2 regions of the Streptomyces hundungensis genome follow, and region 1 is predicted to be linked to the other one. Evidence: riboswitches for the same ligand, from Rfam matches in the RefSeq annotation. Region 1 holds a riboswitch; the other holds the start of a gene.
What was found. Region 1 has a riboswitch for glycine ahead of gcvT (glycine cleavage system aminomethyltransferase GcvT). Riboswitches for the same ligand answer to the same signal wherever they lie in the genome.
Positions count from the first base shown of each region.

Region 2: another riboswitch for glycine. It lies ahead of gcvP (aminomethyl-transferring glycine dehydrogenase); the one in region 1 lies ahead of gcvT (glycine cleavage system aminomethyltransferase GcvT).

Region 1 is NZ_CP032698.1:2,701,262-2,716,345, forward strand. It holds gene DWB77_RS11990 (trimeric intracellular cation channel family protein) at 1-30, opposite strand, end outside; gene DWB77_RS11995 (M1 family metallopeptidase) at 76-1,479, opposite strand; gene DWB77_RS12000 (ABC transporter ATP-binding protein) at 1,577-2,989, opposite strand; gene DWB77_RS12005 (ABC transporter ATP-binding protein) at 3,019-4,116, opposite strand; gene DWB77_RS12010 (ABC transporter permease) at 4,113-5,111, opposite strand; gene DWB77_RS12015 (ABC transporter substrate-binding protein) at 5,235-7,010, opposite strand; gene DWB77_RS12020 (ABC transporter permease) at 7,091-8,095, opposite strand; gene DWB77_RS12025 (enhanced serine sensitivity protein SseB C-terminal domain-containing protein) at 8,481-9,278, opposite strand; gene DWB77_RS12030 (enhanced serine sensitivity protein SseB) at 9,464-10,237, opposite strand; gene DWB77_RS12035 (AAA family ATPase) at 10,366-11,046, opposite strand; glycine riboswitch at 11,175-11,271, shown strand; gene gcvT (glycine cleavage system aminomethyltransferase GcvT) at 11,425-12,540, shown strand; gene gcvH (glycine cleavage system protein GcvH) at 12,641-13,015, shown strand; gene glyA (serine hydroxymethyltransferase) at 13,040-14,299, shown strand; gene DWB77_RS12055 (L-serine ammonia-lyase) at 14,455-15,084, shown strand, end outside.
Region 2 is NZ_CP032698.1:7,108,728-7,123,811, forward strand. It holds rRNA gene DWB77_RS31570 (23S ribosomal RNA) at 1-1,265, shown strand, start outside; rRNA gene rrf (5S ribosomal RNA) at 1,356-1,472, shown strand; gene DWB77_RS31580 (CDP-alcohol phosphatidyltransferase family protein) at 1,663-2,271, shown strand; gene DWB77_RS31585 (mannose-1-phosphate guanyltransferase) at 2,386-4,881, shown strand; gene DWB77_RS31590 (DUF881 domain-containing protein) at 4,968-5,900, shown strand; gene DWB77_RS31595 (small basic family protein) at 5,897-6,229, shown strand; gene DWB77_RS31600 (DUF881 domain-containing protein) at 6,235-7,047, shown strand; gene DWB77_RS31605 (FHA domain-containing protein) at 7,130-8,074, shown strand; gene DWB77_RS31610 (MerR family transcriptional regulator) at 8,095-8,838, shown strand; gene DWB77_RS31615 (bifunctional nuclease family protein) at 8,892-9,365, shown strand; gene DWB77_RS31620 (MerR family transcriptional regulator) at 9,590-10,177, shown strand; gene DWB77_RS31625 (DNA polymerase IV) at 10,228-11,724, shown strand; gene DWB77_RS31630 (PRC-barrel domain-containing protein) at 11,811-12,188, opposite strand; glycine riboswitch at 12,324-12,430, shown strand; gene gcvP (aminomethyl-transferring glycine dehydrogenase) at 12,625-15,084, shown strand, end outside.

The sequences.
Region 1 (15,084 bases):
GACGGAGGGACTGAACAGTGAGTGGAGCACCCCGCATTTTTACTCATCGCGGGGCGCCCCTCGACACGCGGTGGATCAGAGCGCGGGCTTGCCCGTGTCGTGGATCCACTTCTGGAACAGCCCGTCCAGCGACTTGCCCGAGATCTTCTCGGCGAGTCGGACGAAGTCCTCAGTGTCGGCGTTGTGGTAGCGATGGGCCTTGGTCCAGGCGGGCAGCAGCTTGAAGAAGGCCTGGTCACCGATGTGTTCGCGCAGTTCCTGAAGCATCATCGCGCCCCGCCGGTAGACCGCGTCGGCGAACATCGTGTCGCGCTGGGGATCGGCCACCTCGATCTTCCAGAAGTCGTCGTCGGCCGGGATCGCGTTGTAGGCGGCGAGGAAGGAGTCGTGAGCGGTCCTGGTGCCCCGGTGCTCGGCCCACAGCCACTGGGCGTACGTCGCGAAGCCCTCGTTGAGCCAGATGTCGTTCCAGTGGGCGACCGAGACGGAGTCGCCGAACCACTGGTGGGCGAGCTCGTGGACGATGGTCGACTCGGAGCGTACGGCCGAATAGCTCGGCTTGGACTGGGTCTCCAGGGAGAACCCGGCCTGCGGCATGTCGTCGACGACCGCGCCGGTCACTTCGAAGGGGTACGGGCCGAAGACCTGGGACCAGTAGTCGGTGGCCTCGGCGGTCACCCCGTACACGTCGACCTTGTTCTGGTTGGCGAGCACCGGGTCGATGGCGACGTAGATGGGGGTGCCGCCGGGCGTGCGGCCCGTCTTCACGTCGAACTTGCCTATGGAGGCGGTGGCCAGATAGGTCGCCATCGGCTTGGACTCGCGCCAGTGGAAGTACGAGCGTCCGCCGCGGTCGTGCGAGTCCACCAGGCGGCCGTTGGAGACACCGGTGAGGCCCTTGGGCGCGTCGATGCGGATGTCGTACGTCGCCTTGTCGGAGGGGTGGTCGCTGGAGGGGAACCACGTGGAGGCGGCGTTGGGCTCGCAGGCCACGAAGACGCCGTCCTTGGTCTTCATCCAGCCGTAGTCGGAGCCGAAGACGATGGGTCCGTTCAGTGCCTGGGGCACGCCCCCGTAGACGACGGTGACCTCGAACTCCTCGCCCTTGCGCAGCCGGTGGCGCGGGGTGATGACGATCTCGTCGCCGCTGCGGTTGAAGTCGGCGGGCTTGCCGTTCACCCGTATCGAGTCGACGGTCAGCTTCTGGAGGTCGAGGTCGAAGCGGGAGAGGTTCTGGGTGGCCCGGGCCGTCACCGTGGTACGCCCGTCCAGGCGTCCCGAATCGGGGTTGTAGCTCACCCCGAGGTCGTAATGGAGGGCATCGAAGCCTCCGTTGCCCATGTCGGGGAAGTACGGATCACCGATGCCCGCGGCGCCGGGTGAGGCGGCGGGCGCGGCGGCGATGGTGAACCCGGCGGCCACCGCGGTGGCGAGGGAGAGCCAGCGGGAGGTGCGACGTGCCGGACGGGAGAGTGCCATAGGAGTCTACCCTTCGAACGCATGCCGTTGGTACGGACACGCAGACTCTGCACTCTCCCGCTTCGGCATGAACATGACTTTGCCGAACTGTCATGGCCTACTTGTCGGTTGACTCCTGAGCGGTGCCTTCCGACCCGGCCTCACTGGAACCGGCCTCGCTCGCAGGGGCATCCTTCACCCCGGCCTCGCTCGCCCCGGCTTTGCCTTCGCCGTCCGCGGCCTCGGCCTTGACCTTGGCCCCCGTCGAGGGCTTCGCCGCCGGGTCCGGCTTCACCGCGGGCTCCGACTTCACGGCCGGTTCGGACTTGGCCGCCGCCTCGGGCTCCGTCGCCGCCTCGGGCTCGGTCGCCGCCTCGGCTGCCGGCTCCGACTCCACCGCCTCAGATGCCGCCGCGCCGATCGTGACGACCTCGATGGACTCCCGGGCCTCCGGCAGGACCGCCTCGCCCGGGGCCTGGTCCGGCGCGTTCTCCGGGTGGTGGCAGGCCACCCGCTGGCCCGGCTTCAGCTCCACGAGCACCGGCTCCCGCGTCGTGCAGATCTCGGTCGCCTTCCAGCACCGGGTGTGGAAGCGGCAGCCGCTCGGCGGCGAGATCGGCGAGGGGACGTCGCCCTTGAGCAGGATCCGCTCGCTCTTCGTGCCGCGCCGCTTGGGATCCGGCACCGGCACCGCCGACATCAGCGCCTTGGTGTACGGGTGCATCGGCGCCGCGTAAAGCGACCTGCGGTCGGCCAACTCGACGATCTTGCCGAGGTACATGACCGCGATCCGGTCCGACACGTGCCGGATGACCGACAGGTCGTGCGCGATGATCACATAGGTCAGGCCGAGCTCCTGCTGGAGGTCGTCGAGGAGGTTGACCACCTGCGCCTGGATCGACACGTCGAGCGCCGAGACCGGCTCGTCCGCCACGACCAGCTTCGGCTTGAGCGCGAGCGCCCGGGCGATGCCGATGCGCTGGCGCTGGCCGCCGGAGAACTCGTGCGGATAGCGGTTGTAGTGCTCGGGGTTGAGCCCCACGACCTCCAGGAGGCGCTGCACCTCCTTCTTGACCCCGCCCTCGGGCTCGACGCCCTGGAGCTTGAAGGGGGCCGAGATGATGCCGCCCACGGTGTGCCGCGGGTTGAGCGAGGAGTACGGGTCCTGGAAGATCATCTGGACGTCGCGGCGCATCGGCCGCATACCGCGCACCCCGAGGTGGGTGATGTCGCGCCCCTCGAACTCGACGGTGCCACCGGTCGGTTCGAGCAGCCGGGTGATCAGCCGGCCCATGGTCGACTTGCCGCAGCCGGACTCGCCGACCACGCCGAGCGTCTCACCGGAGCGCACGTCGAAGTCGAGGCCGTCGACGGCCTTGACCGAGCCGGTCTGGCGCTTCAGCAGGCCGCTGCGGATCGGGAAGTGCTTCTGAAGTCCGCTGACCTTGAGCAGGACCTCGCCGGGAGCCACCTCGCCGGAAGACCCGCTCCTGGTCACGACCGCACCCTTGCTCTGGGCGGGAATCGTCACGTCGTTGTCCGTCACGCCTTTGTCCTCGCTCACAGCTTGGGCGCAATCTCTTCGGTCCAGATACGCTCCCGCTCGTCCGGCGTCATGTGGCAGGCGGCCCAGTGGCCGCTCCCGCCGTCGGTCAGCTCGGGGCGCACGGTCCGGGTGATGTTGTCCTTGGGCACATCGGCGTACGGGCAGCGCGGGTTGAAGGCGCAGCCGGACGGGATGTTGATCAGGGACGGCGGGGACCCCTTCACCGGGATGAGGCGCTCGGTCTCCTCGCGGTCGATGCGCGGCATCGAGCCGAGCAGGCCCCAGGTGTAGGGGTGGCGGGGCTCGTAGAAGACCTTCTCCGCGGGGCCGCGCTCGACACAGCGACCGCCGTACATCACCAGGATGTCGTCGGCGAGCTCGGCGACGACGCCCAGGTCGTGGGTGATGATGATGACCGCGGAGCCGAACTCCTTCTGCAAGTCCCGGATCAGGTCCAGGATCTGCGCCTGGACGGTGACGTCCAGGGCGGTCGTCGGCTCGTCCGCGATCAGCAGATCGGGGTTGTTGACCAGCGACATCGCGATCATCGCGCGCTGACGCATACCGCCCGAGAACTCGTGCGGGTAGGAGTCGACGCGCTTGTCGGGCTGCGGGATGCCGACCCGGTCGAGCATCTCGATCGCCCGGGTGCGGGCGGCCTTCTTGTCGACGTCGTGGTGGACCCGGTACGCCTCGACGATCTGCTTGCCGATGGTGAAGTACGGGTGCAGCGCGGACAGCGGGTCCTGGAAGATCATCGCCATGTCGCGGCCGCGGAGCTTGCGCACCTCCTCCGGGTCGGCGGAGAGCAGCTCCTTGCCGTTCAGCCAGATCTCACCGGAGATCTGCGCCTTGCGCTTGCCGTACTGGCCGGTCGTGTGCAGGCCCATGATGCCCATCGAGGTGACGGACTTGCCGGAGCCGGACTCGCCCACGATGCCGAGGGTCTTGCCCTTCTCCAGCGAGAAGCTGAGCCCGTCGACGGACTTGACCAGGCCGTCGTCGGTGGGGAAGTGCACCTTCAGGTCGCGTACGTCCAGGAAGGCGTCCGAGGGCCGCTCACCCGCGACCGGCTCGCCGACCGCGGCGCCGGTCTTGTTCAGGTCGGTCATGCGAGCCTCACTCGGGGGTCGATCACGGCGTACAGGAGGTCCACGACGAGGTTCGCGAAGATCACCGCCGCCGAGGTGATCAGCGTGACGCCGAGGATCACCGGAAGGTCACGGTCGTTGATGGCCTGGAGCACGGCCCGGCCGAGACCCGGAATGCTGTAGGTCGTCTCGGTGAGGATCGCGCCGCCGATGAGGGCGCCGATGTCCATGCCGAGCACCGTGAGGATCGGCGCCATCGTGGAACGCATGGCGTGCTTGCCGATGACGATGGATTCACTCAGGCCCTTGGCCCGGGCGGTCCTGACGTAGTCCTCGCCCATCACTTCGAGCATGGTCGCCCGGGTGAGGCGGGCGTACATCGCCGCCTGGAGGAAGGCCAGGGTGACCCAGGGCAGGATCAGGCCGCTGAACCAGCCCCCTGGTGAATCGCTGAACGGCACGTACTGGCCGTCGATCCAGTGAAGGCCGAAGGAGAAGATCGCCAGCGAGAGCAGGCCGGTGAAGTAGATGGGCAGCGAGACGCCCGCGAGCGCCACGGTCATGGCCGTCCGGTCCCACAGCGAACCGCGCTTGAGGGCGGAGACCACGCCGGCCAGGACACCGAAGACGACCCACAGGATGGCCGCGCCGATGACCAGCGACAGGGTGACCGGGAAGCGGTCCTTGAGCACCGGCCAGATCGCCTGCTCGTTCTTGAACGAGTAGCCGAAGCACGGGGCGTCGCAGTGGATCGTCGAGCCGCCACCGGTGTAGTCGCGGCCGGCCACGATGCCCTTCACGAAGTCGAAGAGCTGCACGAAGATCGGGTCGCCGAGACCCAGCTTGGAGCGGACCGCCTCGAGAGCAGCGGCGTCGGACTGCTTGCCGACGTACATCGTGGCCGGGTCGACACCCGTCCACCTGGGGATCAGGAAGAAGATGCCGAACGTCACGAGCATGACGATCAGCAGCATGACGATGGCGGCGGCGAACCGCCTGATGAGATATGCGAGCACTGCTCTCGGCCCGGCGGCGGGTCGGGGGCACCGGATTGCGGTACCCCCGACCCGTCACACGACGGCCTTCACCTGCCCTTCGTGCCTAGCGGCGGGTGCGCCGGCGGAGCGATTGGACGACGGTCACTTCTCGACGCCGAGGGAGGCGTAGTCGTAGTAACCGTTGTTGTTGGTCGTCGTGTAGACGTTGGTGAGCCGGCTGCTGCGCCACTTGACGTTCTTCTCGAAGACGAACGGCAGGTAGACGGCGTGCTCGGACACCTTCTGGTTGATCTGCTTGTAGAGTCCGGCGGCCTCTTCGGGGGTGGCCGCCGCGATGGCGTCCTCGAAGAGCTTGTCGATCGCCGGGTCCTTCAGCATCGAGTAGTTGTTGTTGCCGTTCGGCAGGATGAACTTGGAGTTCACCAGCGGGAGCAGGAAGCCCTGGCCGGACGCGAAGTCCGGGCCCCAGCCCATGATGATGATTCCGTAGTTCTTCTTCTTGACGACCTCGGGGTTGCCGATGATGCCGGTCGTCTGCGAGCCGTCGTACTGGTCGATGTCGACCTTGATGTTGACCTTGGCGAGCGCGGCCTGCATCGACTGCGCGGTGGCCACCTCGACCTGCTTGTTGTTGCGGACCGCGATGGTGGTGGAGAAGCCGTCCGCGTGACCGCAGGCGGCGAGCTCTTCCTTGGCCTTGGCGATGTTCGGGGCGCCGTCGTTGGAGGTCACGCCGTACGGGTCGAACTTCGGGTCCGAACCGCTGATGATCGGCGGCAGCATGTTGGTGGCGATGTCACCACCGGCCTGCGGGCCGCCGCGGGCGGTCTGGAGCGACTTGTGGTCGGCCGCGTAGATGACGGCCTTGCGGCAGTGCTCGTTGTCGAACGGGGCCACCGTCTGCGGGAAGACCGCGTAACGGATGTAGCCGGTGTCCGGGTTGTCGACGTTGCCCTTGTGCTGCTGGAGCGCCTTGGTGCGGCCGGCCACGCTGAGGCCGGTGCCGTTCAGGTCGACGTCGTAGTCACCGTTGATCAGACGGCTGTCCATGTCGTCGGCGCTGCTGAGCAGGGTCAGGCTGATCTTGTCCGGAAGAGCCTTGCGGACCTCGTCGGTCTTCGGGTCCCAGTTCTCGTTGCGGACCAGCACCATGGACTTGTTCGGGGAGTAGGACTCCCACTTGTACGGGCCGAGCGAGAACGGCTTGAGGCCGTACTTCGACTGGGTGTCCTTGTCCTGGCGGACCGGGGTGCCCGAGGGCATGGCCAGCATCTGCTGGAAGTCGACGTTGGGCGCCGGCAGCTTGAAGACGATGGTCTTGTCGTCCGGCGTCTCGATCGCCTTCAGGCCCAGCTTGTCGGGGGCGGTGTCCTTGTAGGGACCCTTGTACTCACCGGTTGGGTCGAGGACGTCCTTCAGGTACACGGGGCCGCCGGAGATGACGTCCTGCGCCCAGATGCGCTCGATGCCGTACTTGACGTCCTTGGAGGTGACGGGCTTGCCGTCCTCCCACTTGACGCCGTCCTTCAGGTGGTACGTGTACGTCTTCTTGTCCGCCGAGACGTCCGCGAGACCGGTCGCGATGTCCGGGACGAGCGTCTCGCTCTCCTTGCCCGGGGCGGGCTTGTAGGAGATCAGCGTGCGCGTGTAGTAGCGCGCGTAGTCCCACATGAAGCCGTAGTAACCGCGCTGCGGGTCCCAGGAGTCGGCGTCCTGCGTGCCGACGAACTTGAGCTCCCCGCCCTTCTTCGTCGACGCGTTGGCGAGCTTGCTGTTGGCGGCGTTGAACCCGGGGGCCTTGCTGCCCTTGCTGTCGCTGTCGCCGCCTCCGCCGCAGGCCGCGGTGGAGAGCAGAGCCGCAACGACGATGGCGGCGCCGGCGGCCGTCTTTCGCCTCGATGAACCTTGGGTTGTCACGATCTGGCTTCCTCCGTTGGGGGCGTCTTGTGTGTCACGGCCCGTGCGATGCGCCGGGCCGGAGTCTGTGAAGTCCCGCATCAGCGGGAGCCCTTCGGGTCGAAGGCGTCGCGGACGCCGTCGCCGAAGAGGTTGAACGCCATCACGGTGATGAAGATCGCCGCACCCGGGATGATCATGAACATCGGGTCGGACTCATAGGTCGAGATCGCCGTCGACAGCATCTGTCCCCAGGAGGAGGTGGGCGGCTTGACGCCCACGCCCAGGAAGCTGAGCGCCGCCTCGGTGAGGATGTTCGTGGGGATCATCAGCGTCATGTAGACGGTGACCGGCGCGATGAGGTTGGGCAGCAGCTCCTTGAAGAGGATGTAGCCGCGCCCCGCGCCCAGACTGCGGGCCGCCTCCACGTATTCGCGCTCGCGCAGCGAGAGCGTCTGGCCGCGCACGATCCGTCCGACGTACGGCCATCCGAAGAAGCCGATGACGAGGATCATCACGAGCAGCCGCACCCCGGTGCCGGTGAGACCGAGGAGCTGGTTGGGCACCACGGAGATCAGCGCGATGATGAAGAGCAGCTGCGGGAAGGAGAGCAGCATGTCCATCACTCGGCTGATGATGGCGTCGAGCCAGCCGCCGAAGTACCCGGCGACCACGCCGAGGACGGTACCGACGAGCACCGCGAAGACCGCCGCGAGGAAGCCCACGAGCAGCGAGATCCGCGCGCCGTAGATGATGCGGCTGAACACGTCGCGGCCGTTGACCGGCTCAACTCCCAGCAGGAAGTGCGAGTTGATGCCGCCCCAGCTGCCCACCGGAGTGGAGAGCAGCGGGTCGATCTGGTCCTCGTGGAACTCCTCCGGAGGATGGCCGAACGCGTCGACGATCAACGGCGCGAAGATCGCGACGAGGACCAGGAACACGACAACGATGCCACCGGTGAGGGCGAGCTTGTCCTTCTTCAGCCGGTTCCAGGCGATACGTCCCAGCGAACGTCCCTCGACCGTTCTGGTCTCACCACTGGGCGTGACACTGATGTCCGCGGTCGGGTCCGCGTCGGCGGGTGTGTCGTGCAATGGTGCCGTCATCGTGGCAAGGACCCCTCTCAACCGGCGGTGACCGGCCCGCGCTTGCCGCTGTAGCGGCGCGTTCCCATCAGCAGTGCGAGCGGGGGCGACACCGGGCAGCGGGTCGGGCTGCTCGCACACGGGCCCGAACGGCCCTGCATGCCGGGAGTCTTCAATGGCCTCGCGATCACCCGCCAGACCTGACGGCGAATGTATGCGCAAACGTGATGCGGAAAGAGGGTTTCCGTTATGCGGACGCGGCTGAACCAGGGGCGGACATGGGGAAGTTGGGGCAGATATGACGCACGGGCCTATTGCGGTCTTCGCCCCACCACAACGGACATTCCCCTTACGTGCGGGGCGCGTTGACGGGATTCGTCCCGGTTGGCGTCGGCGGGAGCCGGTCTCAGTAGGTGCCGGGGGCGGCCGGCGGATAGCCGTATCCGGGTCCCCCGGGGGCCTGGCCGCCGTGCGCCTCGCGGTCGTAGAACGGCCGGGCGTGGGCTTTCAGCCACATGCCGACGGGGTCGTACTCGTCCGACATCGCGACCGTGGAGACCGCGAGCCCGTCCGGCACCCCCGCGACGGACTGCCGCATCATCGCCCGCACCGCGTCCACCGACTGCGGGGCGGTGCTGTACAGGTCGAGCCCGATCGCGAGGTACGGCGTGCCGAGCGCGGGCTGCACCCAGGCACGGCGCAGCGAACGCACCGCCGGGGTGCGGTGGGCGTGCTGGGCGAGCAGGGCGTAGAACTGGGGGAGCTCCACGGTCGGTTCACAGAGCCTGAGCGGCCCCGCGGGCATCCGGTCGAGGCCCGTCGCGATCCGGCGCAGATCAGTCCAGGGGATGCCGACGCCGCCGCCGGGGGCGTGCGGATTGAGCCAGATCCCGTAGTGGTCGGGGTAGAGGCCCCGGGCGACGTCGAGGGCGCCGGCCACTTCGTGCGCCCGGTTCCACCCGCTGGCGGCGAGCTCCTGCGCGGAGGTCACACAGGGGGCGTAGGAGACCCCGTCGACCTCCATGTTCCCGTACTGGGCGTCCGGGGAGCCGGCCCTGCCGTTCCACAGCAGCATCCAGAGCCGGCCCGACGCGGGGTCGGCGAGCGCGTGGAGCAGCGCCTCGTACACGTCGTAGCGCCCGGGCGTCACCTGGCGCAGCATGTGCTCGACCTGCCCGGCCGCCGCGGTGCCTGACGCGCTCACCCTGGGTCCCGCCCCTCTTAGTTCCGCCGTGCCGACGCCTGCGCCGCCCCGCAGCCCCGGGCACACGCGTGCGGCTGCGGGGTTGCAAGGGTCATGAAACCAGGTTAGGGCCTGTCCGGCGGATCCGGTCTGGGACGCGGGAGCCCGGCACGCCCGTCTGCCGCGCTGTCGTCGGTGGTCGTCGCCTACCGGGCCCGGGCGTAGAAGGGCCGCACCCGCTCGCGCATCCAGGTGGCGACCGGATCCTGGGTCACGTCGAGCAGGACCAGATTGACGGGCCAGTCGACGGGCACCCGGCCGAGCGCCCGGCCCAGGGCCTCCATGGGCGCGTTGCGTCCTGCTCCGTCCCAGGTGGAGAACTCCACGCCGATGAAGAGCGTGGGCGACTCGCCCTCGATGGAGGCGAGCGCGCGGCGGGCGCTGAGTACCACGCCGATCGCCTCGAACTCCTCGGCCGCGACGGCCAGGAAGTCCACCGGGTCCTCCTGCCAGTCCGGCTCGAAGAGGCGTACCCGGGCACCGGACGCGGGTCCGTCGAGCGCGGTACGCCCGGTACGACACAGCTCGGCGACGGCGGGCGGGGGCAGGGGCATGCCCACCACGCCCTCGGGGTTGACCACGATGCCGAGCTGCGGCGGCAGCCCGCGGGCGAACTCGACGGCGGGCGCCACGGCGAAGGACATGTGAGAGCCGACGCACTGGAGGAACTGCTGCTCGGAGCTGTACACGGGCACATAGGGGGCGCCGTCCAGCTCCAAGGTGGGCAGGTCGAGGTCGGTGCTCTGCTGACTGCCGCCGGCCGGCAGCGGCACCCACACCGCGTTGCGGCCGAGGACCTCTATGAGCCGGGGGCCCGCGTTCGGCTGCCCGACGGCCGCGGACATGGCCTCTTCCAGCTCGTTGCCCGGCCAGCCTCCGCCGCCGAGCGGATGCGCGAACGCCTGCTCCGGAAAGTTCATGTGCCGTCCTTCTCCCCCGGACCCCGATGCCTGCCGGCTTGCCTCGGCCGTGCCCCTCGACCCTAACGCCGTGGGAGCGGCCCGGGGAAAGCGCGCCGGGTGAGGATCCGGCGCGCGTCGTGGGGCGGCTACTGCCCGAAGCCGATCCGGCGCAGCGCGGAAGCCGCGTCTCGGTCGAGCAGCACGGCGCTCGCGCAGCCGGTCGGCAGCCGTCCCGCCTCCACCTGCGCTATCAGGCGCCGGGCCGCGCCGCGGTGGCGCGCGAAGGCGTACCGGGAGACCCAGCGGCCCCGGCTCGCCTGACCCGCGAGGGCGGTGTCGGCCGGCACGTCGAGCACGATCAGGCGCAGCGCGCGTCCACGGCGCCGGGCGCCCCGGCCCAGCCAGTGCCGCACCCAGGCCTGGGTGCCGCAGTCGTGGACGACGAGGCTGTCGCCGGAGCGCAGCGCCCACCAGGTCCTGACGAAGTGGGCGGTCCGGGTGAGCGGACGGTACAGGGCGTAGGGGATGCCGGGCAGTCGGCGCTGCCAGGCGAGCCGGGTGTCCTGGGAGTCGATGCGGCGGTCGGTGACGGCGCGCCGCATCAGCGTCGTCTTGCCGCTGCCGGGCAGGCCCGACACCACCACGACGTCGCCCGGGTCGAAGAGGAGCTCCGGCACGCTCCGCTCGGGGCGCCCGCGCAGATCGCGTACCGCCTCGTCGGTCACCGCCTCGTTCGCCTCCGGTGTGCGCGGCGCCGGCACCGCCCGGCCCGCCCCTCCCGGCGCGGGGACCTCCCGCACCCGGCCCCTCTCGTGGTCAACCGTCATGGCACTCCCCCCTGTTCGGATCCTGAACCGCTGCTGGGGAAGTGTAAAGAGCCGGTAATAGCTCACCGGCGATGTGCCGCTTCCGGGATGCGTGCAATGATGTGCGCGCCAACTGCATACCGGCCGTTCGAATCCGCGCGGGAGAGTCCTCAGCAGCTGTGCGCTGGGGCGCCGAAGGAGCAAGTTCTCCCTTGAATCTCTCAGGCCCCGTACCGCGCGGACGAGGCAGATCTGAAAAGCGGGCCGTCCTCTGCCGGGCGGTCCCACCCAAGGTGCAAGCCGTGCCGCGCGACGCGCGCCGGTGAACCTCTCAGGTTCCGATGACAGATGGGGAGGATGTCGTCGACCGTCATGCCCCGGGACCTTGGAGCACCATCCATGAGCAACGCCCCCCGCCTCACCTCCCTCGATGCCCTGCATCGTTCGCTGGGCGCCACGATGACCGACTTCGCGGGCTGGGACATGCCGCTGCGCTACGGGAGCGAGCGCGACGAGCACACCGCCGTACGCACCCGCGCCGGGCTCTTCGACCTGTCCCACATGGGCGAGATCACCGTCACCGGACCCGACGCCATGAAGGCGCTGAACTACGCGCTGGTCGGCAACATCGCCACCATCGGCCTCGGCCGCGCCCGGTACACGATGATCTGCCAGGAGGACGGCGGGATCGTCGACGACCTGATCGTCTACCGCCTGGGTGAGACCGAGTACATGGTCGTCGCCAACGCGGGCAACGCGGGCATCGTGCTCGACGCGATCACCGAGCGCGCGGCCGGCTTCGACGCCGAGGTCCGCGACGACCGCGACGCGTACGCGCTGATCGCCGTGCAGGGCCCCGAGTCCCCCGGCATCCTGGCCTCCGTCACGGACGCCGACCTGGACGGCCTGAAGTACTACGCGGGTCTGCCCGGCACCGTCGCGGGCGTGCCCGCGCTGATCGCCCGCACCGGCTACACCGGCGAGGACGGCTTCGAGCTGTTCGTCGCCCCCGAGCACGCCGAGCAGCTGTGGCGCGCGCTGACCGAGGCCGGTCAGGACGCGGGCCTGGTGCCGTGCGGCCTGTCCTGCCGCGACACGCTGCGCCTGGAGGCGGGCATGCCGCTGTACGGGCACGAGCTGACGACCGCGCTGACGCCCTTCGACGCGGGGCTCGGCCGGGTCGTGAAGTTCGAGAAGGACGGTGACTTCGTGGGCCGGACGGCTCTGGAGGCCGCCGCCGAGAAGGCCGCCGCGAACCCGCCGCGCAAGCTCGTCGGCCTGATCGCCGAGGGCCGCCGGGTGCCGCGCGCCGGGTTCTCCGTGGTGTCCGGTGGCGAGGTCGTGGGCGAGGTCACCTCGGGCGCGCCCTCGCCGACGCTGGGCAAGCCGATCGCCATGGCGTACGTCGACGCCGCGCACGCCGCGCCCGGCACCACCGGGGTCGGCATCGACATCCGCGGCACGCACGAGGCCTACGAGGTCGTCGCGCTGCCCTTCTACAAGCGCCAGAAGTGACGCTCGCCTCCCTTCGGCGTCCCCCTTCTCGTCCCGCGGTCCGAGACACTCTTCGAGACCCCGTCAGCAGCACTCCCCCGCGTACAGGAGAATTCAGGTCATGAGCAACCCCCAGCAGCTGCGCTACAGCAAGGAGCACGAGTGGCTGTCGAACGCCGAGGCCGGCGTGTCGACGGTCGGCATCACGGAGCACGCGGCCAACGCGCTCGGTGACGTCGTGTACGTACAGCTCCCGGAGGTGGGTGACACGGTGACCGCGGGCGAGACCTGCGGCGAGCTGGAGTCCACCAAGTCGGTCAGCGACCTGTACTCCCCGGTCACCGGCGAGGTCGTCGAGGCCAACCAGGACGTCGTGGACGACCCGTCGCTCGTCAACACGGCCCCGTTCGAGGGCGGTTGGCTGTTCAAGGTGAAGGTCACGGACGAGCCGGGCGACCTGCTCTCCGCCGACGAGTACACCGAATTCGCCAGCTGACCTAGAGACCACAGGGATCGTCTGATGTCGCTTCTGAACCAGCCCCTCCACGAGCTGGACCCGGACGTCGCCGCCGCCGTCGACGCCGAGCTCCACCGTCAGCAGTCCACCCTCGAAATGATCGCCTCGGAGAACTTCGCTCCGGTCGCGGTCATGGAGGCCCAGGGCTCGGTCCTCACCAACAAGTACGCCGAGGGCTACCCGGGCCGCCGCTACTACGGCGGCTGTGAGCACGTCGACGTGGTCGAGCAGATCGCGATCGACCGCATCAAGGCGCTCTTCGGCGCCGAGGCCGCCAACGTGCAGCCCCACTCGGGCGCCCAGGCGAACGCGGCCGCGATGTTCGCGCTGCTCAAGCCGGGCGACACGATCATGGGCCTTAACCTGGCCCACGGCGGTCACCTGACCCACGGCATGAAGATCAACTTCTCCGGCAAGCTCTACAACGTGGTCCCGTACCACGTCGACGAGACCGGCGAGGTCGACATGAACGAGGTCGAGCGCCTGGCCAAGGAGTCCAAGCCGCAGCTCATCGTGGCCGGCTGGTCCGCCTACCCGCGTCAGCTGGACTTCGCCGCGTTCCGCCGGATCGCGGACGAGGTCGGCGCCTACCTGATGGTCGACATGGCCCACTTCGCGGGTCTGGTCGCCGCGGGCCTGCACCCCAACCCGGTGCCGCACGCCCACGTCGTGACCACCACCACGCACAAGACCCTCGGCGGTCCGCGCGGCGGTGTCATCCTGTCGACGCAGGAGCTCGCCAAGAAGATCAACTCGGCGGTCTTCCCGGGTCAGCAGGGCGGCCCCCTGGAGCACGTCATCGCGGCCAAGGCGGTGTCCTTCAAGGTCGCCGCGTCCGAGGAGTTCAAGGAGCGCCAGCAGCGCACCCTGGACGGCGCCCGGATCCTGGCCGAGCGCCTGGTCCAGGACGACGTGAAGGCCGTCGGCGTCGACGTCCTGACCGGCGGCACCGATGTGCACCTGGTCCTGGTGGACCTGCGCAACTCCGAGCTCGACGGCCAGCAGGCCGAGGACCGTCTCCACGAGGTCGGCATCACGGTCAACCGGAACGCCATCCCGAACGACCCGCGGCCGCCGATGGTCACCTCGGGTCTGCGGATCGGCACCCCGGCGCTCGCCACCCGCGGCTTCGGCGAGGACGACTTCCGCGAGGTCGCCGACATCATCGCCGAGGCCCTGAAGCCGGACTTCGACAAGGACGCCCTGGCCGCCCGGGTGTCCGCTCTGGCCGCCAAGCACCCGCTGTACCCCGGCCTGAAGTAGTTTCGTACGCTTTAGTTCTCGCTTCATTCCGTACGGAGTCCCGGGGCACCGCGCACACTGGTAGTGAGCGCGGTGCCCCATCCCATGCTGTGCCAGCTGTCCTCTGCACCACCCGGCAGACAACGGCGTCTACCAACCCCCACAAGGAGTCTTCCGTGGCCATCTCGGTCTTCGACCTGTTCTCGATCGGCATCGGCCCGTCCAGCTCCCACACCGTCGGCCCGATGCGGGCGGCCCGGATGTTCGCGGCGCGCCTGAAGAACGAGGGCCTCATCGCCCACACCACGCGGATACGGGCCGAGCTGTACGGCTCGCTCGGCGCGACCGGCCACGGGCACGGCACGCCGAAGGCGGTGCTGCTCGGCCTGGAGGGCGACTCGCCCCGCACGGTCGACGTCGAGAGCGCGGACGAGCGGGTGGAGGCCATCAAGGACTCCGGGCGCCTCAATGTGCTCGGCATGCACGAGATCGCCTTCTCCTACGACGACGACCTGGTCCTGCACCGCCGCAAGGCGCTGCCGTACCACGCCAACGGCATGACGATCTTCGCGTACGACGTCGAGGGCGCGCTGGTCCTGGAGAAGACGTACTACTCGGTCGGCGGCGGTTTCGTCGTGGACGAGGACGCCGTGGCGGGCGAGGACCCGATCGTGCCGGACGACACCGTCCTCAAGCACCCCTTCCGCACCGGCGACGAGCTGTTGCGGCTGGCGCGGGAGACCGGCCTGTCCATCTCCGCGATGATGCTGGAGAACGAGAAGGCCTGGCGCACCGAGGACGAGATC
Region 2 (15,084 bases), 4.4 Mb from region 1:
GCGTTCGGGTGAACTATGGTTAAGGAACTCGGCAAAATGCCCCCGTAACTTCGGGAGAAGGGGGGCCATCACTGGTGATAGCACTTGCTGCTTGAGCTGGGGGTGGCCGCAGAGACCAGCGAGAAGCGACTGTTTACTAAAAACACAGGTCCGTGCGAAGCCGTAAGGCGATGTATACGGACTGACGCCTGCCCGGTGCTGGAACGTTAAGGGGACCGGTTAGTCACATTTCGGTGTGGCGAAGCTGAGAACTTAAGCGCCAGTAAACGGCGGTGGTAACTATAACCATCCTAAGGTAGCGAAATTCCTTGTCGGGTAAGTTCCGACCTGCACGAATGGCGTAACGACTTCTCGACTGTCTCAACCATAGGCCCGGTGAAATTGCACTACGAGTAAAGATGCTCGTTTCGCGCAGCAGGACGGAAAGACCCCGGGACCTTTACTACAGTTTGATATTGGTGTTCGGTTCGGCTTGTGTAGGATAGGTGGGAGACTTTGAAGCGGCCACGCCAGTGGTTGTGGAGTCGTCGTTGAAATACCACTCTGGTCGTGCTGGATGTCTAACCTCGGTCCGTGATCCGGATCAGGGACAGTGTCTGATGGGTAGTTTAACTGGGGCGGTTGCCTCCTAAAGAGTAACGGAGGCGCCCAAAGGTTCCCTCAGCCTGGTTGGCAATCAGGTGTTGAGTGTAAGTGCACAAGGGAGCTTGACTGTGAGACCGACGGGTCGAGCAGGGACGAAAGTCGGGACTAGTGATCCGGCGGTGGCTTGTGGAAGCGCCGTCGCTCAACGGATAAAAGGTACCCCGGGGATAACAGGCTGATCTTCCCCAAGAGTCCATATCGACGGGATGGTTTGGCACCTCGATGTCGGCTCGTCGCATCCTGGGGCTGGAGTCGGTCCCAAGGGTTGGGCTGTTCGCCCATTAAAGCGGTACGCGAGCTGGGTTTAGAACGTCGTGAGACAGTTCGGTCCCTATCCGCTGCGCGCGCAGGAACATTGAGAAGGGCTGTCCCTAGTACGAGAGGACCGGGACGGACGAACCTCTGGTGTGCCAGTTGTCCTGCCAAGGGCATGGCTGGTTGGCTACGTTCGGAAAGGATAACCGCTGAAAGCATCTAAGCGGGAAGCCTGCTTCGAGATGAGTGTTCCCACCTCCTTGAGAGGGTAAGGCTCCCAGTAGACGACTGGGTTGATAGGCCAGATGTGGAAGCCCGGTAACGGGTGGAGCTGACTGGTACTAATAGGCCGAGGGCTTGTCCTCAGTTGCTCGCGTCCACTGTGTTTGTTCTGAAGCAATGAACTCCCGCATGCCCTGATGGGTGTGTGCCGGTTGAGTTCAACTTCATAGTGTTTCGGTGGTCATAGCGTTAGGGAAACGCCCGGTTACATTCCGAACCCGGAAGCTAAGCCTTTCAGCGCCGATGGTACTTCAGGGGGGACCCTGTGGGAGAGTAGGACGCCGCCGAACAAATTTTAGGGGAAAGCCCCGCACCAGACCGTAGAAATACGGTCACGGTGCGGGGCTTTTTCGCGTTCTGATCCGTCGTGCGGCGCCGGCGAGGCGCCTGTATCGCGCGTACCCCCTGTGCAGGCGTTGGCCCGCGCTGACGGTAGGGTCAGGGGGCATCGTCGGCACATTTCCCACAGGAGGCCCCCGGGTGGAGGTCCAGGAGACTCGCGTTCAGACGGACCGGGTGCTCACCATCCCCAATATCCTCAGCATGGCGCGCCTCGTGGGCGTACCGCTCTTCCTGTGGCTGATTCTCCGACCCGTCTTCGGCGGCCTGAACAGCGACGGCTGGGCTCTGCTGGTGTTGGCGCTGAGCGGTGTCAGTGACTACTTGGACGGCAAGCTGGCCCGGCGGTGGAACCAGATCAGCAATCTGGGACGCCTCCTCGACCCGGCTGCCGACCGGCTGTACATCCTTTCCACGCTGGTCGGCCTCACCTGGCGGGAGATCCTCCCGATTTGGCTGACCGCCGCCCTCGTGGCCCGCGAGTTGATGCTTCTGGTGATGGTGGGAATCCTTCGTCGGCACGGCTATCCGCCGCCCCAGGTGAACTTCTTGGGTAAGGCGGCTACGTTCAACCTGATGTACGCCTTCCCGCTGCTGCTGCTCAGTGACGGGAGTGGATGGCTGGCGTCACTCGCTGCGATTTTCGGATGGGCGTTCGCCGGATGGGGTACAACTCTGTATTGGTGGGCAGGAATCCTGTATGTGGTTCAGGTCCGCCGGCTGGTGAAGGCGGACGTAGCGGCCGATTGAGCCCGGCGATCGCGGGCCCCTGGTGATGAGTGGGCAGCCGCGTTTGACGTCGGAGACCCGTCCGTACGGGCGAAGTCGGCCAGACCGTCGTCTCTTGAGGAGGACGTTTCCGACATGAAGGCCGTCGTTATGGCTGGTGGCGAAGGCACACGCCTTCGCCCCATGACCTCGAGCATGCCCAAGCCGCTCCTGCCGGTGGTCAACCGGCCGATCATGGAGCATGTGCTGCGGTTGCTCAAGCGGCATGGGCTCAATGAAACCGTCGTCACCGTACAGTTCCTGGCGTCACTCGTCCGGAACTACTTCGGTGACGGAGAAGAGCTCGGAATGGAGCTCACCTATGCCAACGAAGAGAAGCCCCTCGGTACCGCAGGCAGCGTCAAGAATGCCGAGGAAGCTCTTAAGGACGATGCCTTCCTGGTCATCTCCGGTGACGCCCTCACCGACTTCGACCTGACTGATCTCATCAATTTCCACAAGGAGAAGGGCGCACTCGTCACGGTGTGCCTGACACGCGTTCCCAACCCCCTTGAATTCGGCATCACCATCGTCGATGAAGAGGGCAAGGTCGAGCGCTTCCTCGAGAAGCCCACCTGGGGTCAGGTCTTCTCCGACACCGTGAACACGGGCATCTATGTGATGGAGCCCGAGGTCTTCGACTATGTCGAGGCCGACAAGTCCGTCGACTGGTCCGGCGATGTCTTCCCGCAGCTCATGAAGGAAGGCAAGCCGATCTACGGCTATGTCGCCGAGGGCTACTGGGAGGACGTCGGCACGCACGAGAGTTACGTCAAGGCGCAGGCCGACGTGCTCGAAGGCAAGGTCGACGTCGACATCGACGGATTCGAGATCTCCCCGGGCGTCTGGGTCGCCGAAGGCGCCGAGGTGCACCCCGATGCCGTGCTCCGCGGCCCCCTCTACATCGGGGACTACGCGAAGGTCGAAGCGGATGTCGAAATCCGTGAGCACACCGTCGTCGGATCCAATGTGGTGGTCAAGAGCGGCGCTTTTCTGCACAAGGCCGTCGTCCACGACAACGTATACATCGGTCAGCACAGCAATCTCCGTGGCTGTGTGATCGGCAAGAACACCGACATCATGCGGGCCGCCAGAATCGAGGACGGCGCCGTCATCGGGGACGAGTGCCTCGTCGGCGAGGAATCGATCGTCCAGGGGAATGTCAGGGTCTATCCCTTCAAGACCATCGAGGCCGGTGCGTTCGTCAACACCTCGGTGATCTGGGAGTCGAGAGGGCAGGCCCATCTCTTCGGGGCCCGGGGCGTCTCCGGCATTCTCAATGTCGAGATCACGCCCGAACTCGCCGTACGTCTCGCGGGGGCGTACGCCACCACGCTCAAGAAGGGGTCGACCGTCACCACGGCGCGCGACCACTCACGTGGTGCGCGGGCGCTCAAGCGGGCCGTCATCTCGGCGCTGCAAGCCAGCGCCATAGACGTACGGGACCTGGAGAACGTGCCGCTGCCCGTGGCGCGCCAGCAGACGGCGCGGGGCAGTGCCGGCGGCATCATGATCCGGACCTCGCCGGGAGTGCCGGACTCCGTCGACATCATGTTCTTCGACGAGCGGGGCGCGGACCTCTCGCAGGCCGGACAGCGCAAGCTCGACCGGGTCTACGCGCGCCAGGAGTACCGACGGGCCTTCCCCGGCGAGATCGGTGATCTTCAGTTCCCCTCCAGCGTCTTCGACTCGTACACGGGGTCGCTGCTGCGCAAGGCGGACACCACCGGGATCGCGGAGGCGGGCCTCAAGGTCGTCGTCGACGCCTCCAACGGAAGCGCCGGTCTGGTGCTGCCGAGCCTCCTCGGGCGGCTCAAGGTGGATGCGCTGACGATCAACCCGGGTCTCGACGAGTCCAGGCCCACCGAGTCCGTGGAGAGCCGGCGGGCCGGGCTGGTGCGGCTCGGGGAGATCGTGGCCTCGGCGCGAGCCGCGTTCGGAGTGCGGTTCGACCCGGTCGGCGAGCGGCTCTCGCTGGTCGACGAGCGGGGCCGGATCGTGGAGGACGACCGGGCGCTGCTCGTGATGCTGGACCTGGTGGCGGCCGAGCGGCGCAGCGGGCGGGTCGCGCTGCCCGTCACGACGACACGGATCGCCGAGCAGGTCGCGGCGTACCACGGCACTCAGGTGGAGTGGACGACGACCTCGCCGGACGACCTCACCCGGGTCGGCCGTGAGGAGTCCACGATCTTCGGTGGAGACGGCCGCGGCGGATTCATCGTGCCCGAGTTCAGCAGCGTCTTCGACGGCGCCGCCGCGTTCGTACGCCTTCTCGGTCTGGTGGCGCGCACTCAGTTGACGCTCAGTCAGATCGATGCGCGGATACCACAGGCGCACGTGCTGCGGCGGGACATCCCGACGCCGTGGGCGGTCAAGGGCATGGTGATGCGGCGGGTCGTCGAGGCCGCCGGAGGACGGTCCGTGGACACCACTGACGGTGTACGGGTCGTCGAGGCCGACGGGCGTTGGGTGATGGTGCTGCCCGACCCCGCCGAGGCGGTGACCCATCTGTGGGCCGAGGGGCCGGACGACGTATCGGCCCAGGCGCTGCTGGACGAGTGGGCCGCGGTGGTCGACAGCGCAGGTCACTGACGTTCCAATGGTGCGGGGCCGGGCCTGAAGGCCCGGCCCCGCACATCGGTGGGGCCATTCGGTGGTGGCGCCGCCGACGTGCGACGATGTGCGGCATGCCGCAGCAGCCCCCCGTTCGGAGCACACCGTCTCCGCCCCCGCGCCCCGACGCGTCGATGTCGCTGCTGACCAATGTCACGGACCACGCGCTCGACGACGGATACGCGGAGGCGACCGCGCGGCGCGAGGCCGAGGGCGGCGCTGGGATGCCGCGCACGCTGAAGGCCAAACTGGGTCTCGCGGCCGGTCTGGTGCTCGCCGCTCTCGTGGTGACGGTGGGGGCCGCGCAGGCGCGCTTCACCGCTCCCGTGGTCGCCAAGGAGCGCCAGGAGCTCATCAACAGGGTCGAGTCGGCGACCAAGGCCGCCGACAAGCTCCAGGACGACGTGGACGGGCTGCGCACCGAGGTCGGCGACCGACAGCGCAAGGCCCTGGAGAAGCACGGTGGTGACCAGGGCGAACTGGTGGCGCTGCTGTCCGGCGCGACGGAAGTGCACGGACCGGGCGTGAAACTCGTCGTCGACGACGCCAAGGAGACCGCCCAGGGCGACGGCAGCCGGCCGCGCGAGAGCACGACGTTCGCGGACACCGGCCGGGTGCGGGACCGGGACATGCAGCGCGTGGTCAACGGGCTGTGGCAGTCCGGCGCGGAGGCGATCGCCATCAACGGGCAGCGGCTGACATCGTTTTCGGCGATCCGGGCCGCCGGCGACGCCATACTGGTCGACAACAGGCCCCTGGTGCCGCCGTACACGGTCCTCGCGGTGGGTAACGGCAACAAGCTGAGCACCGACTTCCAGGACAGCGCGGACGGTCAGTACCTGCACGTGCTCCAGCAGAACTACGGGATCAGGGCGAGCGTTTCGGCCGAGGGCGACGTGCGCCTTCCGGCAGCGCCGAGCCTGACCGTGCGTACAGCAAAGCCAATGGCCACGGGCGCCGGCAAGGGCGCGGCCGCCACAGGGAAGGGCACATCGTGATCGCCGTACTTGGCCTCGTCGTGGGAGTCGTGGTCGGGCTTTTCGTCCGGCCCGAGGTGCCCGCGGTGGTCGAGCCGTATCTGCCGATCGCCGTCGTAGCGGCACTCGACGCGGTCTTCGGCGGGCTTCGCGCCATGCTCGACGGCATCTTCGTCGACAAGGTCTTCGTGGTCTCCTTCCTGTCGAACGTGGTGGTCGCGGCGCTGATCGTGTTCCTCGGCGACAAGTTGGGTGTCGGCGCGCAGCTGTCGACCGGCGTGGTCGTGGTGCTCGGCATCCGGATCTTCTCCAACGCGGCCGCCATCCGTCGGCACGTCTTCAGGGCCTGACGCCGATGAGTGACGCGGAGAAATACACCGATCAGGGTGACAACGCGCAGGAACCGCCGATCGACGCACCGGGTGAATCCACGGACGCGAAGCCGCAGCTGACGGGTCGTCAGCGGCTTGCCGCGGGCCTCTGGCCGCCGCGGGTCAGCCGGGCGCAGCTCATCGTCGCCCTGTTGCTGTTCGTGCTCGGCCTCGGGCTCGCCATCCAGGTCCGGTCCAACAGCGACAACAGCGCGCTGCGGGGCGCCCGCCAGGAGGACCTGGTCCGCATCCTGGATGAACTCGACTCGCGTACGAAGCGTCTTGAGGACGAGAAGCAGCGTCTGGAGGGCCAGCGCACCGAGCTGGAGACCAGCTCCAACCAGGCGGAAGAGGCGCGCAAGCAGACCGTGGAGAAGGAACAGCAGCTCGGCATCCTGGCCGGCACGGTCCCGGCGCAGGGCCCCGGCATCACGCTGACGATCAGCGACCCCAAGGGCGCCGTCGAGTCCGACAAGGTGCTCGACACGGTGCAGGAACTGCGCGCGGCCGGTGCGGAGGCGATCCAGATCAACGACGTGCGGGTGGTGGCCAATACGTACTTCTCCGACGAGACCGGTGGCATCGGGGTCGACGGCAAGAAGGTCACCGGGCCGTACGTCTTCAAGGTGATCGGCAAGCCCCAGGATCTCGAGCCGGCGCTGAACATCCCCGGCGGAGTGGTGCAGACTCTGGAGAAGGAGCAGGCCACCGCCACGGTGGTCCGCTCGGAGAAGATCGTTGTGAACGCCTTGCGAGTGGCGAAGCGGCCTGACTACGCTCAGTCGTCCTCGCACTGATGAGGACGGGTACGCGTCCTGGCGCACAACGACAGGAGGTTGCGGGGGGTCGCCGCTCCGTAACAGTGGTGCGTGGTGGAAACTGTTTGGCGGATACGGACGTTGTGAGGGTGTCCGGTTCGGCCGGTGTGTTGGTTCTGGGTTCGTCCTGCCCCACGGGCGGGTCTGTTTCGGTCAAGGGGAATCGCCCGTGAAGTTGTTTGCGAAGTTGTTCGGCAAGAGCGCACGCCAGGACGGCGGCAGCGCCGCCAGGCACCGTGCTCAGCGCCCCGGAGAGCCGGAGGAGCAGGGCGGCGAGCGCCCGCTGTTCCGCGATGAGGTGGCCGGTTCCGGTGGTGACATTCCGGGCGCGTCGTCTGTTGACCCGGCAGGTGCGGGGCGCATAGGTTTCGGGGAACCGTCAACCTCAAGTACGGGTGGAGGGTTTGCCTCCGACCCGTATGCCACCAGTGCCCACGCGGTGCCGCCGCGGCAGGAGGATCCGTCGATGTCGGGCATGCCGGTTTGTACGAGGTGCGGGCACACCAATCCCGCAGCCAGCCGCTTCTGTTCCAACTGCGGCGCGCCGCTGCGGCCCGGTGTCGTCCCGGAGCGAGCCTCCGAGACCACGTCGACCATCTCCATCTCCGGCCTCGAGGCGTACGACGCCGAGGTCACCGGTCAGACGCAGCTGCCGTCGCTCTCCCCGGAGGCGCAGGCCGCGGTCGACGCCCTTCCGCTGGGCTCGGCGCTCCTGGTGGTGCGCCGCGGGCCGAACTCGGGAAGCCGCTTCCTCCTGGACGGCGAACTGACGACGGCGGGCCGCCACCCCCAGAGCGACATCTTCCTGGACGACGTGACCGTCTCGCGTCGCCACGTGGAGTTCCGGCGCGGCTCCGACGGGCGGTTCACCGTCTCCGACGTCGGCAGCCTCAACGGTACGTATGTCAACCGCGAGCGGATCGACGCCGTCGATCTGAACAACGGCGACGAGGTGCAGATCGGGAAGTACCGGCTGGTCTTCTACGCGAGCCAGCGCGCGCTCTGAGCCCAGGCCAGGGAAGGTCCATGCTTCAGACACCGACGGGCGGTGCCGGATCGGGCACCGCCACCGCGGGCGGCCGGCTGATGAGCATCGGCGGGGTGCTCAACCAGCTGCGCGCCGAGTTCCCCGAAGTGACGATCTCAAAGATCCGGTTCCTGGAGTCGGAGGGCCTGGTGGAGCCCCGTCGTACGCCGTCGGGGTATCGCAAGTTCAGCCCTGAGGACGTCGAGCGGCTGGCTCAGGTGCTGCGGATGCAGCGGGACCACTATCTGCCGCTCAAGGTCATCCGCGAGCACCTGGACGCCCTGGACCGCGGTGAGCAGCCCTCCCTGCCGGCCCCGGGCGGCGGCCGGGAGCTGCTGGACGGCCTGGGCGAGCCGGACGGGGACCGGCCGACGGCCGCCCGGGTGGGGCGCGCCGAGCTGATGGCGGCCACCGATGTCACCGAGGCGGAACTGGCCGAATGGGAGTCCTACGGCCTGCTCACGCCCGGGCCCGAGGGCGGTTTCGACGCCGAGTCGGTGAATGTGGCACGCCTTGTGGCGGATCTGGGGCGATTCGGTCTGGAACCCCGCCATCTGCGCGCCATGAAGGCAGCCGCGGACCGTGAGGCGGGACTGGTCGAGCAGGTGGTGGCACCCCTGCGATTGCACCGTAATCCGCAGACCAGGGCCCATGCGGAGGCCACCACCAAGGAGCTCGCGGCGCTCTCCGTGCGCCTCCACGCGGCACTCGTGCAGACCGCCCTGGGTGTCCGGCTTCACTGATCTTGTGGGTGCCCGACTACCCAAACCTGCCGAGCACGTCCTAGGGTTGCTGTGTGAACGAGCTCGACGTCGTGGGTGTCCGGGTGGAAATGCCCTCCAACCAACCGATCGTGCTCCTGCGTGAAGTGGGAGGCGATAGGTACCTCCCTATCTGGATCGGTCCGGGGGAGGCGACCGCGATCGCCTTCGCCCAGCAGGGGATGGCGCCGGCGCGGCCGCTGACGCACGACCTTTTCAAGGACGTGCTGGAGGCCGTGGGTCAGGAACTGACCGAGGTCCGCATCACGGACCTGCGCGAAGGCGTCTTCTACGCGGAACTGGTCTTCGCCAGCGGCGTCGAGGTGAGCGCCCGGCCGTCCGACGCCATAGCGCTGGCGCTGCGCACCGGCACGCCGATCTACGGCAGTGACGGGGTCCTCGACGACGCGGGAATCGCCATCCCGGACGAGCAGGAGGACGAGGTGGAGAAGTTCCGCGAGTTCCTCGACCAGATCTCGCCCGAGGACTTCGGGACCAACAGCCAGTGAGCACCGGAAACGAGTGATCCGGCGGCCGTCCGAGTGATGCCGCGCGCGGCGCGTGCGCCGGAGGGGTTTCGGCGCATTCGAGTAGCCTTTCCCGCTGGAGAGACACGGGAAACCACTCTCAGGGTGATTATCACTCGGCGTGCCGAGTGTGGCGATCGTTGACGCACCCCTGGTGACTGCCTACCGTCGAGTGGGCAGGTCAAGGACGGAGGGTCGGCGTGAGAATGAGCGGCGACGGTACGGCAGGGGGTGCTCCCGGACTCGGTTCGGGAGAGGGCGGGCCGTACCCGCTCCACGGCGGTACGGCCGAGCCGAGCACCGACACGGTCGGCTATCGGGGGCCCACCGCGTGCGCGGCGGCGGGGATCACCTACCGCCAGCTCGACTACTGGGCGCGTACCGGCCTGGTCGAGCCCAGCGTCCGCCCGGCCTACGGCTCGGGCACCCAGCGCCTCTACAGCTTCCGGGACGTCGTCGTCCTGAAGATCGTCAAGCGCTTCCTCGACACCGGTGTGGCCCTCCAGAACATCCGGGCCGCCGTGCAGCACCTGCGCGATCGCGGCCTTGGCGATCTGGAGCGGATGACGCTGATGAGCGACGGCGCCACCGTCTACGAGTGCTCGTCGCCGGACGAGGTCGTGGACCTGCTCCAGGGCGGTCAGGGGATCTTCGGGATCGCGGTGGGCGTGGTGTGGCGGGACGTCGAGGCGGCCCTCTCCCAGCTGCACGGTGAGCGCGTCGACACCGGCGAGACCCTGGTCGGGCACAACCCGGCCGATGAGCTGGCCAGGCGGCGCAACCGGGCGGTCTGACCGCTCGGCGCCGGGGCCGATTGTCAGTGGCGTAGGGCAGCATCGGTGGTGTGAGAGCCGCGCCGACCATCCTGCATCTGGACATGGATGCCTTCTTCGCCGCCGCAGAGCAGGCGTCGAAGCCCAGCCTGCGCGGAAAACCCGTCGTGGTGGGCGGTCTCGGTCCGCGCGGCGTGGTCTCGACGGCCTCGTACGAGGCGAGACGTTTCGGGATCCGCTCGGCGATGCCCATGGCGCAGGCGCGGCGGCTCTGCCCCAACGCGGCCTATCTGGTGCCGCGCTTCCAGCTCTATCGCACCATCAGCGAGCAGGTGATGGAGCTGCTCGGGCGGCTGTCCCCGCTGGTCGAGCCGCTGAGCCTGGACGAGGCCTTCGTGGACCTGGAGGCCGGCGGGGTGGCCTTCGGGTCGGCGGCGGCGCGGGAGGCCGGTGAGCGGCTGCGCAGGGACATCAGGGCGGTCACCGGGCTGAGCGGGTCCGTGGGCCTCGCCGGATCCAAGATGCTGGCCAAGATCGCCTCCGAGCAGGCGAAGCCGGACGGCCTGGTGCTGATGGAGCCCGGCACCGAGCGCGCCCTCCTCGCGCCCATGTCGGTGCGCATCCTTCCCGGCGTCGGCCCGGCCACCGGCGAGCATCTGCGGCGGGCCGGCATGACCACCGTGGCGGACCTCTTCGAGGCGGGGGAGGACGAGCTCGTACGGCTCCTCGGCAAGTCGCACGGGGCCTCGCTCCACCGCATGGCGTCGGGGTACGACGACCGGCCCGTGGTGGCCGAGCGGGATGCCAAATCTGTGTCCGTGGAGGACACCTTCGACGTGGACCTGCACGACCGACTGCGGATCACCGGCGAGGTGGGGCGCCTCGCCGACCGGTGTGTGCAGCGGTTGCGGGCCTCCGGGCACTCGGGGCGCACCATCGTGCTCAAGGTCCGGCGGTACGACTTCTCGACGCTGACGCGCTCCGAGACGCTGCGCGGCCCCACCGACGATCCCGCGGTGGTCCGGGAGGCCGCGGCGCGGTTGCTGGAATCGGTGGACACCACGGGCGGCGTGCGCCTGCTCGGCGTCGGGGTCACCGGGCTCGCCGACTACACCCAGGAGGACCTGTTCGCCCAGGCCGCGGGGGAGCAGGGCGCACAGGAGCCGGAGAGCGAGGAGCCCGCCCGCGCGGCCGAGGCGGAGGCGGGGGCCCCGGCGGAGGCCGTGGAAGGCCCGGCTCAGCGGAGGTGGCTGGCCGGGCACGACGTACGCCATGTCGAGTACGGGCCGGGGTGGGTGCAGGGCAGCGGCGTAGGGCGGGTCACGGTGCGCTTCGAGACGCCGACGGCCCGGGTGCCCGGGCGCGTACGAACGTTCAAGGTGGACGACCCCGACCTGGAGCCCTCGGAACCGCTGCCACTGGTGGAGCGGGCTGCTGCGGAGACGGCGGCGCAGGCCGAAGAAGAGCCGGAGGCGGATGGGGAGGCGGCAGCCGAGGTCCGGTCGGGGGCGGTAGGGAAGGCGGCGACCGGGGGTGATCCGGAGGCGGGCGGGGAGGCGGCGGCCTAGGGCGGGCCGGGGGCGGGAGGGGAAGCAGCGAGCGCCGAGGGGCCGAGGACGGGTCGGCAGGCGGTGCGCGCGGGTGGGGGGTTGGGTCAGATGTCGCCGCCTGCGAGTCGGCCGAAGTCGCGGTCGGAGGGAGGTGGGCCGGGGTCGGGGGCCGCGATGTCCAGGCCGTAGTGGTGGTAGAGCTGGAGCTCCTGCTCCGGGGAGAGGTGGCGGCCCACGCCGAAGTCGGGGGCGTCCTTGATCAGGGCGCGGTCGTAGGGGACGCGCAGCGTCTCGTCGACCAGGGTGCTGGGTTCCAGGGGGACGAAGGCGTCCCTGCTGAACAGTCCGGTGCGTACGGCGGCCCACTCCGGGGCGCCGGTGGCGTCGTCGAGGTAGACCTCGTCCACCGTTCCGATCTTGTGTCCATTGCGGTCGTATGCCTTGCGGCCGATCAGGCTGCGCGGATCGATATCGGTCTGCACGGTCCCTCCAACTGGTCGCAACCGGTTACAACTGCTCCATAAGCACTACGAAAGGGCACATCGTGGGTGTTGGCCACTTGAGCAGTTGAACAAAGAATCGGCTCGGAGCGCGCTGGTAGGCTGGCAAACGGCTGCTGACCCCGTGCGGGAGAGTCCTCCGAAGTGCTCCCTGAGTGCTCGGCGGACGCCGAAGGAGCAACTCCTCCCCGGAATCTCTCAGGCCCACGGACCGCACGGACGAGGTCACTCTGGAAAGCAGGACGGGGGAAGCACGGGCACGTCAGCCCGGGCGGAACCTTTCCTCACCGACGGTGAAAACCGGATCGCCCCCGCGCGCCCCGGTGAAGCTCTCAGGTTGAGATGACAGAGGGGGAGGCCGTCCGGGTACCCGCGCCGTGGTACCCCTCGCAGGTCGTGCGACCAGGAGGCCTCCGTCATGACCGCCAACCGCATTCCGCTCAGCCGGCTCGAGCGTGGCATCCCCTTCGAGCAGCGCCACATCGGGCCCGATGCCGAGGCTCAGGCCAAGATGCTCGCCCAGGTCGGCTACGGCTCGCTCGACGAGCTGACCGCCGCCGCCGTCCCCGAGGTCATCAAGAGCGCCGGGGCACTGAACCTCCCCGAGGCGCGGACCGAGGCCGAGGTGCTCGCCGAGCTGCGACAGCTCGCGGACCGCAACCAGGTGCTCGCCCCCATGATCGGCCTCGGCTACTACGGCACCTTCACGCCGCCGGTGATCCTGCGCAACGTCATGGAGAACCCGGCCTGGTACACGGCGTACACGCCCTACCAGCCGGAGATCTCGCAGGGCCGCCTCGAGGCGCTGCTCAACTTCCAGACCATGGTGGCCGAGCTCACCGGCCTGCCCACCTCCGGCGCCTCGCTGCTCGACGAGGGCACCGCGGCCGCCGAGGCGCTCGCCCTGTCCCGGCGCGTGGGCAAGGTCAAGGGCGGGGTCTTCCTCGTCGACGCCGACACCCTGCCGCAGACCGTCGCCGTGATCCAGACGCGTGCCGAGCCGACCGGCGTCGAGGTCGTCGTCGCCGATCTCAGCGACGGCATCCCGGCCGAGGTCGCCGAGCGCGGTGTCTTCGGCGTGCTGCTTCAGTACCCCGGCGCCTCCGGTCAGGTCCGCGACCTCAAGCCGGTCATCGACGCGGCCCACGAGCTCGGCGCGATCGTCACCGTCGCCGCCGACCTGCTCGCCCTCACCCTGCTCGCCTCGCCGGGCTCGCTCGGCGCGGACATCGCCGTCGGCACCACCCAGCGCTTCGGCGTCCCGATGGGCTTCGGCGGCCCGCACGCCGGGTTCATGGCGGTCCAGGAGAAGTTCGCCCGCAGCCTGCCCGGCCGCCTCGTCGGCGTCTCCGTCGACGCCGACGGCAACAAGGCCTACCGCCTGGCCCTCCAGACCCGCGAGCAGCACATCCGCCGCGAGAAGGCCACCAGCAACATCTGCACCGCGCAGGTGCTGCTCGCGGTCATGGCCGGGATGTACGCCGTCTACCACGGCCCGGACGGGCTGCGCCAGATCGCCCAGCGCACCCACCGCTACGCCGCCCTGCTCGCCGAGGGGCTCAAGGCCGCCGGGGTCGACGTCGTCCACGGCGCCTACTTCGACACGCTCACCGTGCGGGTCCCGGGCAAGGCCGCCCAGGCCGTGGCCGCCGCCCGTCAGGGCGGGGTCAACCTGCACCTCGTCGACGCCGACACCGTCTCCATCGCCTGTGACGAGACCACCAACCGGGCCCAACTGGCCGCCGTCTGGGGCGCGTTCGGGGCCGATGCCGACATCGAGGCGCTGGACGCCACGGCCGCCGACACCCTGCCGGACGCGCTGCTGCGCACCGACGACTTCCTGACCCACCCGGTCTTCCACCAGCACCGCTCCGAGACCGCGATGCTGCGCTACCTGCGCAAGCTCGCCGACCGCGACTACGCGCTGGACCGCGGCATGATCCCGCTCGGCTCCTGCACCATGAAGCTGAACGCCACCACCGAGATGGAGCCGGTGACCTGGCCCGAGTTCGGGCAGATCCACCCCTTCGCGCCGGTCGACCAGGCCGCCGGCTACCTCACGCTCATCCGTGAGCTGGAGGAGCGGCTCGCCGAGGTCACCGGGTACGACGCGGTGTCCATCCAGCCCAACGCCGGTTCCCAGGGCGAGCTCGCGGGCCTGCTCGCGGTGCGCGCCTACCACCGCGCCAACGGCGACACCCAGCGCACCATCTGCCTCATCCCGTCGTCCGCGCACGGCACCAACGCGGCGAGCGCCGTGATGGCCGGCATGAAGGTCGTCGTCGTCAAGACCGCCGACGACGGCGAGGTCGACGCGGCCGACCTGCGCGCCAAGATCGAGCAGTACCGCGACGAGCTCTCGGTGCTGATGATCACCTACCCGTCCACGCACGGCGTGTTCGAGGAGCACGTCGCCGACATCTGCGCCCAGGTCCACGAGGCCGGCGGCCAGGTGTACGTCGACGGCGCCAACCTCAACGCCCTGGTGGGCCTCGCCAAGCCGGGCAAGTTCGGCGGCGACGTCTCCCACCTCAACCTGCACAAGACGTTCTGCATCCCGCACGGCGGCGGCGGCCCCGGTGTCGGCCCGGTCGGTGTGCGCGCCCACCTCGCGCCGTACCTGCCCAACCACCCGCTCCAGCCGACGGCCGGCCCCGCGACGGGCGTCGGCCCGATCTCCGCGGCCCCCTGGGGTTCGGCCGGCATCCTGCCGATCTCCTGGGCGTACGTCCGTCTGATGGGTGGCGAGGGCCTCAAGCGGGCGACCCAGGTCGCCGTGCTCGCCGCCAACTACATCGCCAAGCGCCTGGAGCCGCACTACCCGGTGCTCTACACCGGCCCCAACGGCCTCGTCGCGCACGAGTGCATCGTGGACCTG